3 regions of the Rossellomorea sp. RS05 genome follow, and region 3 is predicted to be linked to each of the others. Evidence: predicted binding sites of a transcription regulator. Region 3 holds the regulator's gene; each other region holds the start of a gene.
The links. Region 3 encodes Rex, which represses fermentation and respiration genes when NADH is low (regulators of the CRP and FNR family bind a similar motif). Its sites were predicted from a motif close to TTGTGAAATATTTCACAA; they were not measured.
Positions count from the first base shown of each region.

Region 1: ABJ225_RS01760 (cytochrome ubiquinol oxidase subunit I) is a predicted target of Rex. The motif match lies at 2,958-2,975, and genes of this name have one in related genera.
Region 2: ABJ225_RS00225 (L-lactate dehydrogenase) is a predicted target of Rex. The motif match lies at 2,604-2,621, and genes of this name have one in related genera.

Region 1 covers NZ_JBDKWY010000001.1:330,319-335,927, forward strand. The annotation lists gene ABJ225_RS01750 (ABC transporter ATP-binding protein) at 1-1,044, shown strand, start outside; gene ABJ225_RS01755 (ABC transporter ATP-binding protein) at 1,061-2,872, shown strand; gene ABJ225_RS01760 (cytochrome ubiquinol oxidase subunit I) at 3,064-4,389, shown strand; gene ABJ225_RS01765 (cytochrome d ubiquinol oxidase subunit II) at 4,393-5,406, shown strand; gene ABJ225_RS01770 (potassium channel family protein) at 5,483-5,609, shown strand, end outside.
Region 2 covers NZ_JBDKWY010000001.1:26,475-32,083, forward strand. The annotation lists gene ABJ225_RS00210 (NAD(P)H-dependent oxidoreductase) at 1-426, shown strand, start outside; gene ABJ225_RS00215 (SIMPL domain-containing protein) at 465-1,097, opposite strand; gene ABJ225_RS00220 (hypothetical protein) at 1,102-1,539, opposite strand; gene ABJ225_RS00225 (L-lactate dehydrogenase) at 1,602-2,549, opposite strand; gene ABJ225_RS00230 (GNAT family N-acetyltransferase) at 2,726-3,265, shown strand; gene ABJ225_RS00235 (tetratricopeptide repeat protein) at 3,281-3,760, shown strand; gene ABJ225_RS00240 (NCS2 family permease) at 3,814-5,115, opposite strand.
Region 3 covers NZ_JBDKWY010000015.1:41,149-46,757, reverse strand. The annotation lists gene tsaD (tRNA (adenosine(37)-N6)-threonylcarbamoyltransferase complex transferase subunit TsaD) at 1-320, shown strand, start outside; gene ABJ225_RS21705 (ABC-F family ATP-binding cassette domain-containing protein) at 676-2,607, opposite strand; gene ABJ225_RS21700 (redox-sensing transcriptional repressor Rex) at 2,816-3,493, shown strand; gene ABJ225_RS21695 (twin-arginine translocase TatA/TatE family subunit) at 3,548-3,718, shown strand; gene tatC (twin-arginine translocase subunit TatC) at 3,744-4,526, shown strand; gene ABJ225_RS21685 (YdiK family protein) at 4,595-4,801, opposite strand; gene ABJ225_RS21680 (CPBP family intramembrane glutamic endopeptidase) at 4,801-5,544, opposite strand.

The DNA.
Region 1 (5,609 bases), on a different contig from region 3:
ATCTGGGCGAAATATTTCCCACTGATGGAGTTTCTGGGCAATGTGAGTGTCATCCTGCTTCTCGGTTATGGAGGATACCTCGTGATGAATGGGAACCTTGCCCCTGGTGAACTGGTTGCCTTCTACAGCCTGGTCTGGTATATCATCTGGCCGATCATGAATCTAGGATTCACCATCAATCAGTTCTCTCAATCGAAAGCTTCTGGAGAGAGGCTACTTGAGATCCTTGAGGTCGATGAGAAAATCAAGGACGGTGTACATGCGGTTGAAGCAACACGCATGAAAGGGGAAGTAAGATTCGAAGATGTTTCCTTCCATTATAATGACCTCGATGAAGATGCCGCCCTGGAGTCCATTACATTCAACGCACCACCCGGTAGGATCGTAGGACTGATCGGCGGGACCGGTTCAGGTAAATCAAGCGTCATTCAGCTTTTGACACGATTTTACGAGCCTCAGGAAGGGAGGATCACCATAGATGGGATGGATATCCGTGACTATTCCATCAAGTCCCTTCGTCAGAACATCGGCGTCGTGCTCCAAGAATCGTTCCTGTTTTCTTCCACCATCAGGTCGAATATCGCGTATGGGCGTCCTGAAGCGTCTCAGGAAGACGTAGAGAAGGCCGCAAAGCTTGCTCAGGCCCATGACTTCATCATGACTCTTCCCGATGGATATGAGACAAAGCTAGGGGAGAGGGGGCTCGGTCTGTCTGGGGGTCAGAAACAGCGGATCGCCATTGCGAGGGCCATCTGCCTCGACCCTTCTATCCTTGTTCTTGACGATGCCACATCGGCGGTGGACATGGAAACGGAATTCCGTATTCAAAAAGCACTGAAGAACGTCATGTCCGACCGGACGACATTCATCATTGCCCATAGGATTTCTTCACTGAAGCACGCTGATGAAATCCTGGTTCTTGAAAATGGGAGAGTGGCGGAGCGGGGTAGACATGAGGACCTCCTTGCCAACAACGGTCCTTATCAGCGCATCTATGATATTCAATACAAAGACCAAAAGAAAATTCTGCAGGCTGGGAGGTGATGAGTGTATGACAAAGATGAAAAATGACAAAAAAGTGATGGACCGGTTCCACTACTCAACCGATCAAGTAATCGACAAACCATTCAACTGGGGACAGCTTTCGCGGCTACTGACGTATCTGAAACCGTATTCCAAGAAGCTGTTGCCTTTGTCCATCCTGACGGTCCTGATCACAACGGCCGTCAGATTGATCATTCCGATTCTGATCGGGGTGTATACGCTGGATAAAGCCATCCGCCAGAAGGATGGGAATCTGTTGATGACCTTGATCGGTGTGATAGCCGGACTCTATGTGCTCAGTTACTTCGCCAACATCCTCAGGATACGATGGATGAATCAGTTGGGCCAAGGCGTGATCTATGACCTGCGCAAGCATCTGTTCAGTCACGTGCAAAGCCTGTCTCACCGATTCTTCGACCAGCGCTCAGCCGGCTCGATCCTTGTCAGGATCATGAACGACATCAACTCGCTTCAAGAATTATTTACAAACGGGGTCATCAATCTATTGATGGATATCATCCTACTTGCAGGGATCATCGTCCTCCTGTTCACTCTAAGCCCAGAGCTCACCCTTGCCGTCATGGTCATCCTTCCAATCATGTTCTTCATTTCCACCACGTTGAGGAAGAACATCCGAAAATCATGGCAGCTGGTGCGGCTCAAACAAGCAAAGCTCAATTCCCACTTGAATGAGAGCATCCAAGGGGTCAGGGTGACACAAGCCTTCACCCAGGAGCGTGAAAACATGGCGTTCTTCGATGGAATCAATACGGAGAACTTCGAGAGCTGGAGAACGGCCACCAAAAAGAATGCCATCTTCAGACCACTGGTTGAAATGACCAACGCCGTTGGTACGGCCGTTTTGATCTGGTATGGTGCCCATCTGATACAGTCTGGTTCTTTGCAACTGGGAGAATTCGTTTCCTTCGCTTTTTACCTAGGCATGTTCTGGGAGCCGATTTCGCGTCTCGGGCAGGTGTATAATCAACTGTTGATCGGGATGGCTTCATCAGAGAGGATCTTTGAATTCCTTGATGAAAAGCCGATTGTTCATGAGAAGGACGAGGCCATTTCCATGAAAGAAATCGCTGGTCATATCCAGTTCAACGATGTGGAGTTTTCTTATGATGATAAGCGAAAGGCCCTTCAAGGCATCAATCTCGAGATGAAGGCCGGTCAGACCGTAGCCCTTGTGGGACATACGGGATCAGGAAAAACGACGATCGCCAATTTGATCAGTCGTTTCTATGATCCGACGGCGGGAGCGGTCACAATCGATGGGAATGACTTAAGGGATGTATCGGTGGCGAGCCTGCGTAACCAGATCTCCATCGTTCTACAAGATACGTTCATATTCTCGGGAACGATCATGGATAATATCCGGTTCGGACGTCCCGATGCGACAGATGAAGAAGTTCGACTCGCTGCGGAAGCGATCGGAGCGGACAATTTCATCGGGAAACTCGCCAATGGCTATGAGACCGAAGTTGAAGAACGTGGAAACGTTCTATCTGTGGGGGAAAGGCAGCTTCTTTCTTTCGCGAGAGCCCTGCTTGCCAATCCCCGCATCATCATTTTGGATGAGGCAACGGCGTCCATCGATACGGAAACCGAGGTGAAAATCCAATCGGCCTTGAAAAAATTATTGAACGGCCGTACAGCCATCATCATCGCCCACAGGCTTTCTACTATCAGGGACTCTGATAATATCTTCGTTCTTGATAACGGAAGAATAAAAGAAAGTGGGAACCATGATCAGCTGATGGAACAGAGAGGGGATTATTACGACCTCGTAGAATCACAGTTCCGAATGATCGAAGCGATATAAAAGAAACATCCCTGGCCGGTCTGGCAGGGATGTTTTTTTTTACCTATGAGAGGGAAATGGTACCATAACATCGAATACAGTTAGTTTGTGAAGTTTGTCACAAAATAGTCATGTTCACTAATTCACATACTCTTGGTTTGTTTTATAATAAGGGTATAACGTACGAGGGGGAATCAGTTTTGGATAGCGTCATGATCAGTAGATTGCTTACATCGAGTACATTGATCTTCCACATCATTTTTGCAACGATCGGGGTAGGGATGCCCATAATGATCGCCATCGCAGAGTTTATAGGGATAAAGAAGAACGATAATCACTATCTCCTTCTGGCCCGAAGATGGGCAAGGGGGTTCACCATTACTGTTGCTGTGGGGGTCGTTACAGGAACGGCCATCGGTCTGCAGCTTTCATTGCTATGGCCGTCATTTATGAAAGTGGCAGGTCAAATCATTGCCCTACCGCTTTTCATGGAAACGTTCGCCTTCTTCTTTGAAGCTATATTTCTTGGAATTTTCCTTTATACGTGGGACCGGTTCAAAGGAAAGTGGACCCATTGGTTCCTCAATCTGCCCATTATGATCGGTTCTTCGGCTTCGGCCTTATTCATTACGACCGTCAATGCGTTCATGAATACGCCTCAAGGGTTCGAGCTCAAGGACGGCAAAGCAATTGAAATCGACCCGATTGCAGCCATGCTGAATCCTGCTACCCCTACCAAGGTCTTTCATGTGCTTACGACGTCTTATATGACTATGGCCTTTATCCTTGCAGCCATCGCCGCCTATTCCATCCTTATGAAAAAAGGGGGGGACTATCATAAAAAGGCACTTCGGATGACTATGACAGCGGCATTGGTCTTTTCACTTGGAGCAGCTCTTGCAGGTGATCTTTCCGCAAAATTCCTTGCGGAGTATCAGCCGGAGAAGCTTGCAGCAGGTGAATGGCATTTTGAAACAGAGAAAAATGCAGATCTCATTGTCTTTGGCACGATCGATGAAAATAATGAAATCTCCAATGAGATCCGACTGCCAGGATTCTTGAGCTTTCTTGCAGGCAGTTCATTCGATACGGAAGTCATCGGCCTGAACGATTTTCCCGAAGATGAACGACCACCCCTCTGGATACACTATATGTTCGATGGGATGGTGTCGATTGGGATGTTCAGTATTTTCATCAGCTTCCTATTCGTCCTCCTGTGGAAATGGAAGAAGGGGAATGAATTCAATAAGCCCCTCCTTTGGGGAATCGTTGCGAGTGGGCCACTTGCCATGCTGGCCATTGAATTCGGCTGGATCTACGCAGAAGTCGGAAGACAGCCTTGGATCCTCAGGGGATATATGAAGATTGCCGAGGCAGCCACCCATGCAGATGGCGTCGCTTGGATTTTCGCCATGTTCCTCGCCCTTTACTTGATGCTCGGCATCTTGTGTGTGGTGGTACTCATCAGGATGTTCAAAAACAAACCTGCAGAAGCGGAACTTGAGAAAAGGTTCCCAGCCGACCGGAAGGAGGAATAGGATATGAGTTTGGAAGTGATCGGGATTTCCGTCCTGTGGATCTTTTTGTATGGATATCTCATTGTAGCATCAATCGATTTCGGTGCCGGTTTCTTTGCCTTCTATGCCCGGATGAAAGGGAAGGAACACACGATGAATGCGCTCATCAGCAGATATCTGTCACCCGTATGGGAGGTGACCAACGTATTTTTCGTGTTTTTCTTCGTCGGTCTGGTCGGATTCTTTCCGGATACCGCTTATTATTACGGGACGGCCCTCCTCATCCCGGGAAGCGTGGCCATCATCCTCCTCGCAATACGCGGAAGCTTTTACGCATTCAGTAACTACGGATCGAAGGAAAATATAGGTTACTTGTTCATTTACGGGGCCACGGGGTTGTTGATACCGGCGTCTTTATCCACGGCGCTCACCATATCCGAAGGTGGCTTCCTAAAGGAAACCGATGACGGCGTGACATTCCTGGCCGGAAAGCTTCTGACCAGTCCCTACTCATGGAGTGTCGTATTTATGTCAATCGTTTCAGTCCTATTCATTTCAGCGGCATTTTTGACTTACTATGCCAATAGGGCAGGGGATATGGCTTCCAGGGAGATTTTGAGGAAATTTGCCCTTTTCTGGAGCCCACCTACGATCATTGCGAGCCTATGGGTTTTCTGGTCATTGAAGAATCACAACGAAGAGCATTTTATGAATGCGATGGGTATTTGGTGGATGTTCGGCCTATCCCTATTATTCTTTGCTCTCGCCACATGGCTTATCTATCGCCGCAAACAATTCGGCCTAGCATTCATTTCGGTCATGCTTCAATTCTTTTTCGCTTTCTTCGGGTACGGTGCCTCCCATTTGCCGTATATCCTGAAGCCTTTTATCACCATCGGTTCAAGTGTAACGAACGAAGTGATGGGGACGGCCCTCATCATCGTATTCATTGCCGGCTTGCTGTTGCTGATCCCATCCCTGTATCTGTTGATGCGCCTGTTTTTATTCGACGCAGATTATGTGAAAGGGAAAAAATAAGCCCCGGGCGGTAGATCAAACATATTCACCTGGTTTTTATGCTAAAATAAGGATAGCAAAATAGGGGGTATGGGAGATGAAAAAAGAGTTTGTTGTCATCGGTTTGGGTCGTTTCGGAGGGAGCATCGTACGCTCCCTCGCCGAGCAGGGGATGGAGGTGATGGCCATCGATATGGATGAGGATAAGGTGAATGAATTTTCCA
Region 2 (5,609 bases), on a different contig from region 3:
ACGGTCCACGACCTTTACCGCGAATATCCGGATTTCCAAATCGACGTAACACGTGAGCAGAAGTTGGTCGAAGAACACGATAGGATCGTCCTGCAGTTCCCTTTCTACTGGTACAGTGCCCCTGCGCTGATGAAGGAATGGATCGATGCCGTGTTGACCTATGGTTGGGCATACGGCAGCCAAGGCACGAAGCTTCATGGCAAAGAACTTCTGATTGCGACGTCAACGGGTTCACCGGCAGAGGCCTACCAGGCTGGAGGAAAGAACCATTATGCCATGAGCGAGCTATTGAAGCCGTTCCAGGCAACATCGAATCTGATCGGAACGACGTTTCTTCCGGCATTCATCGAGCAAGGCGTCAGGATGCTGGATGAAGAAGGAGTGGCCCGGTCTGCCGAGAGGCTTGCGGATTATATTAAAAAGTAATAAAAAAAACGGCTCCTGGAAGCCGTTTTTTGGTGAAATCAATGCGTAGTAAACGTAACGATGAGTGAAGCCTTAACGGATATTTCACCCGGCAGGATGGCAGATTCCTGAACTGCGAGCTTCATAGGGGAAGGGAACTCAACGGATTGACCTTCTTTGATAGAAAGCGGATCAGGCACCAGCTCCTGACCAGACTGCCTGGCAAGGACCGTGGCCTTTGCCAGGGCATCCTGAAACGCTTGTTCAAGGGCATGCTGATAAAGGGCAGTGGAATGGGAGGAGAGGAACTGGATCCCTTCCACCCGGTTTGCTCCGGCCTTCACGGCGTCATCGATGATCTTTCCCGCCCTTTCAATGCTTCTAAGGTGGATGCGCAGAATATTCACGACTTCATATCCGTTAAAGATCTGCTTTCCATCTTCAAAGGAATAGCGGGGGATGATTTGATAGTTTGCCGTCTGTATATCACTTTTTGAAACTCCGTTTGCTTGAAGCGTCCCGACTATGTTCTTTATGTTTTCGTTATTTTCCTGCTGGGCTTTTTGCAGATCGGGGCCTTCAGTCATCACCCCTAATGTGAGCAGGGCTTCATCAGGCGCTCCATAAGAGGTGTGTTCTCCTGATACGGTGATGGTCCCACGGGAATCGGTCACGCGCATGTATGGAAACATCGTGTTATACACATGTGAAGGATTCGATTTTATCGAGATCGATTCCGAAATACACCCATGTGAATCCGATCCATCTCCACCCTGCTATGGACCTTCTGCCGAGGAAGACAGGGTAGAACCAGAAAGCATCCCGGTTGAGCCAGATATAGGTATAGCGGAACAGGCATCTCCGGATGGAACCCGGGTCCACGGCAAACGTCGACGTTCCTCCAGGGCCGCCCTGCATGACGGTCTTCTGAGGCTGGAAGTTAGGTGGAGGTCCAGGTGGCGGCTGATTTTGTCCACCGCCCTGAGAAGGCGATGGGGGCCCGCTGCTGCCCCCTTGCCCAGGTGGCGGGGATGGCGGGAATACATTTGGAAGTCCGGGGATGGAAGGGAAACCACTGCCCCCGGAACCTCCACCGCCGGGAAAGCCGGGTAGGAATTGTCTCTGATCGTACATAATAGAACCTCCTCCATTCATGTTGGTATCATTGTATGAGGAGGAGGTTCGTGTGTGCGTGTCTATAAATCAGAAGGGAAACCGGTACTCATGGCGTGCTTCAATGTATCAATGGATTTTGTGAATTGCTTGTGCTCTGTTTCATCCAGTGGGAGTTCGACGACCTTCCTGATTCCTTGTCGATTGATGATGGCGGGCACTCCGGTATAGACACCGTGCTGCCCATACTCCCCATCCAGGAGGGAAGAGATGGTAAGGATGCTGTTTTCATCATTCAGTATGGCTTTGGTGAGACGGGCCAAACCCATGGCAATCCCGTAGTAGGTGGCTCCTTTTTTCTCGATGATATGGTAGGCTGCATCCCTGACATTTTCAAAAAGGTCCTGCAGGTCGCTCTGGATTTGTGGATCCGTTAGATCGACCAGGTCACCAAGGGAGCTGGCCCCGATGGTGGCATGACTCCAGACCGGAAATTCGGTATCGCCATGTTCACCCATGATATAGGCATGGATGTTTCGCGTATCAAGATGAAAGTATTCACCCAGCAGATAGCGGAGCCTTGCGGTGTCAAGGATCGTCCCTGAGCCGATCACCTTTTCTTTTGGGAGACCGGAGAAAGTCCATGTGGCATAGCTTAATAGATCAACGGGATTAGTGGCTACGATGAAGATGCCATCAAAGCCGCTCTCCATCACCGAATCGACAATGGTCTTAAAAATCCGGACGTTTTTATCAATAAGATCCAACCGCGTTTCACCAGGTTTTTGATTGGCGCCAGCTGTGATCACGACAAGATCTGCATCGCGGCAGTCGCTGTACGCTCCTGCACGTATTTTCATTGGGGATGAGAATGCGAGACCATGATTAAGGTCCATGGCGTCTCCTATAGCTTTTTCGACGTTCATGTCGATCATCACGAGCTCGTGGACAAGATTTTGATTGAGAAGGGCAAAAGCATAGCTTGAACCGACAAAGCCTGTTCCGATCAATACGACTTTACTTGTTTTCATCCGTCATACTCCCTTTTTAATTGGATTTATGAAAGTGGTGGGTTGAAGATAATAATGTGAAGTATTTCACAAACTTATAGTAGCATACTCCAAATCGAATTTCCAACACGAAATTTCGACAACTTTAAAGGGATTCCACTAAGCTGCAAGGAATAAGTCCATAGGAGGGATGCACGATGCGTTATGAGAAAGGTGATATCAAGGTCCGGCCGTTGAAGGATGAAGATGCCGAATTTCTTTATAACTGGCTGAACGATCCGCGGATCCTTGAGTATTACGAAGGAAGGGACAAACCCTTTACCCATGAGATGGTGAAGGAAGCATTTTATAATGACGATAAAGAGAAGGTCGCCTGCATCGTTCAATATAAAGGGGAGAAGGTCGGTTATCTTCAATACTATCCATTGGATGATGAGACCAAGCTTCGCTACGGATATACGAATCTTGATGAGTTCATCTATGGGACCGATCAGTTCATAGGGGATTCACGGTACTGGAATAAAGGCGTGGGCACCCTGATGATCAAGGCCATGGTGGAATATTTTATGCTTGAAAAAGGCCTGCACCGGTTGGTCATGGATCCGATGACATGGAATCGCAGGGCAATTCGTTGCTATGAGAAATGCGGCTACAGCAAAGCACGGATCCTGCCTCAAAATGAGCTCCACGAAGGTGAATGGCACGACTGCTGGCTGATGGAATACATACCGGATTGAAATGGATGGGTGGATATGGAAGATAGAATGAGCGAAGCGATCGAAGCGAGGAAGTCAGGAAATACAGTGGAGTCGATCAGGATATTGAAAGAGCTGATCGCCGAACACCCCGAAAGCGGAAGCCTGCACTATCAATGTGCCTGGAGTCATGATGCATCAGGACTTGAAGAGGAAGCCGTTGAATATTATGAGAAAGCATTGACATACGGGTTGGATGAAGAAGAGTCCATCGGTGCGTATACGGGACTCGGGAGCACCTACCGTGCCCTCGGGAAGTATGAAAAATCAAAAGAAGTGCTTGAGGATGGGCTTAAGAGACACAGGGACAGGGCATTATCAGTATTCTACAGCATGACGCTCTATAACCTCGGAGAGCCGAAGAAGGCCATGGAACTGCTTTTAGGGCAGCTGTGTGATACTTCTTCAGATGAATCGATCCAATCTTATGCAGCTGCTATCAACTATTACAGCCGCGACCTTGATCGTACGTGGTAAAGAAGGACTCATACTAAAAAGGCAGCTCCCACCGTGGGAGCTGCCTTTCCTCTTTAATGAGGGATGAATGCCAGCTGATAGAAGAACAGCACGGCAAAGATATAGACGAGGGGATGGACTTCGCGCCATTTCCCTTTTGCCACTTTCAAAAGTGGGTACGAGATGAATCCGAGTGCGATCCCTGTAGCGATGCTCGACGTAAGAGGCATGCTGAGGATGATGAGGAATGCAGGGAAAGCTTCATCAAGTTCGTCCCATTTGATCTGGGAAATGCTTCCGATCATCAAGCTTCCTACAATGATCAAAGCTGGAGCCGTGATGGCAGATAATCCAGATACGGCACTCACAAGTGGACCGAAGAATGCTGAAACGATGAACAGTACAGCCACGGTAAGGGAGGTCAATCCTGTGCGTCCTCCCGCTGAAACCCCAGCAGATGATTCCACGAAGGCGCTGGTCGGGCTAGTACCGAACATGGCTCCGACAGTCGTCCCAAGTGAATCAGCAAGGAGTGCTTCTCGGGCACGCGGCATTTCATTGTTTTTCAGGAGTCCTGCCTGTTGGGCAACACCGACCATCGTACCGGTTGTATCAAAAATGGTCACAAGCAAGAAGGAGAATACGACAGCGTACAAGCTGTGTTGAATCACATCGGTGAACGCGGTGATCGGGTTCGAGATGATCAGCCCTTCAGGCAGATGAGGCATGGCGACGAAGCCTTCCTTGAACGACAGGTCACCAGTGAAGAATGCAACGATGGCGGTGATGATCATCCCGATGAACAGGGCTCCGTGTACGTTCAGGACCATGAGGACAAGGGTGACGGCCAGCCCGATCAAAGCAAGGATGGCAGATGAAGAATGAAGATCCCCGAGTTTCACGAGATTGGATGGATCAGCTTGAACCAGTCCGGATAAACGAAGACCGATAAAAGCGATGAAGAGACCGATACCGGCTGTGATTCCGTGTTTGAGATTTTGCGGTATGGCTTCAATCAATTTCTTACGGAACGGTGTGAGCGAAAGGATGATGAAGATGATACCGGCTACGAATACTGCTGCAAAGGCAACCGAGTACGAAATATCTTCATGACCTCCGACAACGGAATATGTAAAATAGGCATTCAATCCCATACCTGGTGCGATGGCAATCGGGTAGTTGGCGAACAGTGCCATCCAGAGCGTACCGACAGCTGCCGATATGATGGTGGCCATGAATACCTGGTCGAACGGCACCCCTGCATCGGATAGGATGATCGGATTGACGACGACGATGTAAGCCATTGTGAGGAACGTGGTCAGTCCGGCAAGGATTTCTGTCTTGGTTGACGTGCCGTTTTCCTTTAATTTAAACATTAGTGTAATACCTCCAATAAAAACGAACGATTAAAAAGCACAACTACTATAATATTCGGTAATACATCGTTTTTCAATAGGTATCGACAAATTTTTTATATTTTTGTGTTGGTTCTGTAGGAGTTGGATGATAATTGAATCTGTATATGGTCGTTCCGTTCCGCTGCGGCCGGCCGCTTTCCGTGGGGAGGGAGTCGAGCCTCCTCGTGCCTGCGGGGTCTCCATCATCCCTCTATTCCCATCGGAGTCGTCCGGCCTCCGCTGCACTGCACTTTTGGTGATAGGGAGAACGTCATTTATATACATTTCTCCTTATTGTTTGTGAGAGTGAGTGCTAGTCATCACAGCATTACTTTTTGTGTGTGGATCTGCATATGGACGTTCCGTTCCGCTGCGGCCGGCTGCTTTCCGTGGGGAGGGAGTCGAGCCTCCTCGTGCCTGCGGGGTCTCGATCATCCCTCTATTCCCATTGGAGTCGTCCGGCCTTCGCTGCA
Region 3 (5,609 bases):
AGATCAAGCCGGAGGATCTCGCAGCAAGCTTCCAGGCAAGCGTCATTGATGTACTCGTGACGAAGGCGAAAAGGGCTGTGGAAGAATACGGTGTGGGACAACTTCTTCTGGCAGGTGGAGTTGCGGCCAATAAAGGGCTACGCGAGACGTTGGAGACCACGTTTGAAAGCCATGCGTGTGAGCTCATCGTCCCTCCCCTGTCCCTGTGTACGGATAATGCGGCCATGATTGCCGCTGCAGGAACCATCCTGTTTGAACAAGGCAAGCGTGGCGGACTGGATATGAACGCAAATCCCGGATTGGATCTGGAACAGTTTTAATAAGATTACACCTCGAATGGAATCGTCCGTTCGAGGTTTTTTATTGGGAACGTACGTTTTATCAACAGTCTGTGGATAATTTGGGGATAAGTAGTGCGTAAGATGTGAATGGATTGTGAAAAACAGATGGGGATATGTAGAATTTGGAATGTGGATAAATCAACCGATAATTGTGGATATTGTGGAAAACGGTTGTGGATATAGAAATGACGAGGGTGGAAATGTGGATAATCATGTGGATGAATAGTGGAGGGTTTTTTCTGAAAGAAGCACTTCCTTATACTTTACCCGTTTATACCATCTCACTAACCAAAGAAGCGGTTCAAGGTCTTTTCGACCTTGAACCGCTTCTGTTTTACTCTTCCACTAATTCTTCCAGCTCCGTCCACTCTTCCAAAAGGACATCCATTTCTTCTTTGGCAATGGTCAGTTCGTCATTCAAGGTCTGAACCCGTTCGTGATCCTGGAAAATATCCGGATCGCACAGGAGGGTTTCTTTTTCTTCGATGGACCCTTCCAGTACGGTCATCTTCTCTTCGATCTCTTCAATGCGCCGTTTTCGTTGACGCTCAAGCTTTTTAGCTTCTTTATCAATCTTATGCGACTGCTTTTGCTGCGTAGCCTTGACCGGTTCTGCATTCGTCTGTTCCAGGGCGGCGAGCTCTTCCTGCTCCGCAAGTTTATGGAGATAGTAGTCGTAATCCCCGAGGTATTCGGTGGATCCGCCTGTGGATAGCTCGATCACCTTGGTGGCGATGCGGTTGATGAAGTAGCGGTCATGGGATACGAACAGGATCGTGCCCGGGTAGTCGATAAGGGCATTCTCGAGCACCTCTTTGCTATCTAGGTCGAGATGGTTCGTCGGCTCATCGAGGATGAGGACGTTGCCTTTTTCCATCATCATCTTGGAGAGGGCGAGGCGGGCCTTTTCCCCTCCGCTCAAGGTGTTGACGGGCTTGAGGACGTCTTCACCCGTGAAGAGGAAGTTCCCGAGGACGGTCCTGATTTCTTTTTCATTCCTCATCGGGTATTCATCCCACAGTTCATTGAGGACCGATTTGTTGGACGAAAGGTCCGCTTGCTGCTGATCATAATAAGAGATGGATACATTGGATCCGAATTTGAAGTCCCCACTCAGTGCCTGCAACTTGTTCACCAAGGTCTTGAGGAGGGTCGACTTACCGATCCCGTTCGGTCCGACGAGGGCGATGCTGTCCCCTTTTTTGATAGAGAAGTCGATATGGGAAGCGATGGCTTCCCCGTCATCATACCCGATGGTAAGGTCATTGATGTGAAGGACGTCATTCCCGCTCGGGCGATCGATCTGGAAGGCGAAGGAGGCAGACTTTTCGTCACCCTGTGGCCTGTCCATAAGTTCCATGCGCTCAAGTTTCTTTCGCCTGCTCTGGGCCATCTTTGTGGTGGAGGCACGGGCGATATTGCGCTGGACGAAGTCTTCGAGCTTTGCGACCTCCTGCTGCTGGCGCTCATAGAGCTTGAGATCCTTCTCGTAATCCAGCGCCTTCTGTTCGAGGTATTTGCTGTAGTTCCCCACAAACTTCTTGCTCCGGTTCCGGGAAATCTCATACACCTGGTTCACGACGCTATCCAAGAAGTAGCGGTCATGGGAAACGATGAGTACGGCACCCGGATAGCCTTGAAGATACCCTTCGAGCCAGGAAAGCGTCTCGATGTCCAGATGGTTCGTCGGCTCATCGAGGATGAGGATATCAGGCTTGGTCAGGAGGAGCTTCGCAAGGGCGAGGCGCGTCTTCTGACCGCCGGAAAGGGTGGAAATCTTCGTCCCGTGGTCGAAGGAAGCGAAATTCAATCCGTGGAGGACGGAGCGGATATCGGCTTCATACTGATAGCCACCGGACTCCTTGAAGGTGACTTGAAGTTCGTCGTATTCCTTCAGTACCCGCTGATAGCGGTCTTCATCTTCATAGACGGACGGATCCGCCATCTCTGCTTCCAACCTCCTAAGCTGCTTTTCCTGTTGGAGGAGGTGTTCGAATACCGTCAGCATCTCGCCCCAAATGGAAAGCTCCGACTCGAGGCCTGTATTCTGGGCCAGGTAGCCGATGCTCACACCCTTTGGCTTCGTGATCTCTCCGGAGTCATGGGACAGCTGGCCTGCGATGATCTTCAGGAGGGTCGATTTGCCGGCACCGTTGCGGCCGACGAGGGCGACCCGGTCCTTGGTTTGGATCTCCAATTTGATATTGGTCAATATATTATCTGCGCCAAAATTTTTGGTCAGCTGATTCACTTGTAATAGAATCATGTCGGTTCACCTCTGTTTCATTAGTGCTAGTGTACCGTATTTCCCAGGTGGACGGCAATAAAAGGGGAGGAACTATGACTATTAATCTGGATACAAATAGGATAGAATAGAGTGTATGATGGAAAATAGATAAAAGATATACCTTCTTTTTGGAAGCGCTGACAGACCAGGAAGAAGAGGGTTTATAAGATGTGGGGGAATACAAGAGATGAATCAGGAAACAACGAAAATTCCACAGGCAACGGCCAAGCGCCTTCCGCTATACTACCGCTTCATCAAGAATCTGTATGCTTCAGGTAAGCAGCGGGTATCGTCGAAGGAGTTAAGCGAAGCCGTGAAAGTGGATTCCGCGACCATCCGGAGGGATTTCTCCTATTTTGGAGCGTTAGGGAAGAAGGGCTATGGGTATAATGTGAATTATCTCCTATCATTTTTCAGGGAAACGCTTGACCAGGATGAACTGACGAAGGTCGTATTGATCGGCGTGGGGAATCTCGGAACGGCTTTTCTTCATTACAATTTCATAAAGAATAACAATACAAAGATCGAAATGGCCTTCGAGGTGGATGAAACGAAGGTGGGGACGGAAATCAGCGATGTGCCCGTCCACCATATGGATGAGCTGGAGGAGAAGCTGAAGGGGATGGATATCGAAGTCGCGATCCTGACCGTGCCGGCCTCATCTGCTCAAAATATCACAGATCGCCTTGTGTCTTCGAAGATCAAGGGGATCCTGAACTTCACACCTGCACGCCTGACGGTTCCTGATCATATCAGGGTCCATCACATCGATCTGGCTGTGGAACTTCAGTCACTTGTCTACTTCCTCAAGCATTACTCAGGGGAAGACACGGAAATGTCACAAGATGGAATCGTAACGGAATAGAAAATTCTGACCATTTGCGTTATGATAGAAGCATATAAGGGGAGGTGTCTCATTATGGTAGGTCCTGGAAGTATGGTGCTGATTGCAGTGGTGGCCCTTTTGATTTTTGGCCCGAAAAAATTACCGGAGCTTGGCAAAGCAGCCGGCAATACACTACGTGAATTCAAGAACGCAACCAAAGGCTTAGCGGATGATGAAGACGATAAGAACAAAAGTGCCAAGTAAAGCCAAGTAAAGTAGGATGTGCGCCATGAGTCAAACTCAAAAGGATATGACAGTCTTTGAACATATAGGAGAATTGCAGAAACGACTCATGTTTGTAGTCGTTTTCTTCTTGTTAGCCGTTGTGGCAAGCTTCTTCCTTGCCGAACCGCTCATCAAGTACCTGCAGCATGCGGATGAAGCAAAAGAAATGACGATGAATGCCTTCCGCGTGACGGATCCACTCAAGATCTATATGGAAATGATCATGTTCATCGCGGCGGTCATGACGTCACCGGTTATCCTCTATCAAGTATGGTCATTCATATCCCCCGGTCTCTATGAGAAGGAGCGGAAGGTGACCCTGAGCTACATACCAGTGTCCGTCCTGCTGTTCCTAGGTGGACTGGCATTTTCCTACTTCATTCTGTTCCCGTATGTTGTATCGTTCATGATGCGGCTATCAGGAGATCTCGATATCCAGCAGGTGATCGGGATCAATGAGTACTTCCAATTCCTCTTCCAGATCACCCTTCCATTCGGTCTGCTGTTCCAGCTGCCAGTGGTGATGCTGTTCCTGACGAGGCTCGGGATCATCACGCCGATGATGATGGCGAAGGCAAGGAAAGTCGCCTACTTCATCCTCCTTGTGATCGCCGCCCTCATCACGCCGCCGGACATCGTCTCCCATATGATGGTGACCCTGCCGATGTTGGTCCTTTATGAAATCAGCATCGCGATTTCACGGATCGGCTACAAGAAATACCTTGAGGCCGAGCAGCAGATGGAAATCGAACGCGTGGAAGAAGAGTTGAAACAGCGCAAAGGATAAAGAAAACCGGATCCACCCGATCTTCATGGAAACGAAGTCGGATGGATCCGGTTTTTGTTTTAAGCGGCTTATTTCTTCTGGTTCAGCTGCTGCTTGATCCTGAAGTGGAGCAGGACCATGCGGATGCCCGAACCAAAGTCCAGCGTGGCAAGGAAGATCAGCATATAGGTGAAAAATCCCCAGCCTGTATCCCGGACCGTATGGATGGCAAAATAGGTGAACAGCACCCCAAGAAGAATGTAAATCACGCCGGAGAACAGGGGTGATCGTCTCATTATAGGAAACCTCCAATAAATCCTTGTATTTTTTCAGCTTCATTCATGATCTTTTCGATTTCATCCCGGTAGACGGTCTGCATGATGACCACCATCGTATTCATGGCCACATGGGCGCAAATCGGTACGAGGATCCGTTTCGTTCGTACATATAGGAAGGCAAACGTGAAGCCCATGGCAGAGTACAGGATCACATGTACCGGCTCGAAGTGGGCAAGGGCGAAAATCACGGAGCTGATCAATGCGGCGAAGAAAAAGTTCATTCGCTGATAGAGTGCCCCAAAAATGATCTTCCTGAACACGATTTCTTCCAGGATCGGCCCGATGATGGCAACGACGATCATGGCAAGGGGAACATTGTCCACGATGCCCATGATGTTCTGTGTGTTTTCAGAACCGGCCTGGATGCCGAGGAGGGTCTCGATCTGGATGGCGATGGCTTGTGCGAAGAACGCCATGAAGATCCCGACGACGGCCCAGACGATGGAAATCCCGGCGCCTGCAGGGGCAGAGCGCTCGAGCTTAAGTTTCGATGGTGAGCTTTTTCTCAGGATGAGCAGGACGATGATCAAGGTCACGGCAAAGCTGAAGATCAGCCAGGAACCGACGGCCACCTGCTGCATGTATTCTTTCGTCTGTCCAAACACTTCTGTGCCGGCCTTATAAAACAGGAGCGGTCCAACCGCACCGGCGAGCTGCATGACAATATAGGCGATCAAAATGTATCCATAATGTTTATTCAACGTTTTATCTCCTTTTAAGCAAGCCTTAGGCCTGACAGGACAGACCCTTGTACAATTCTACTAAT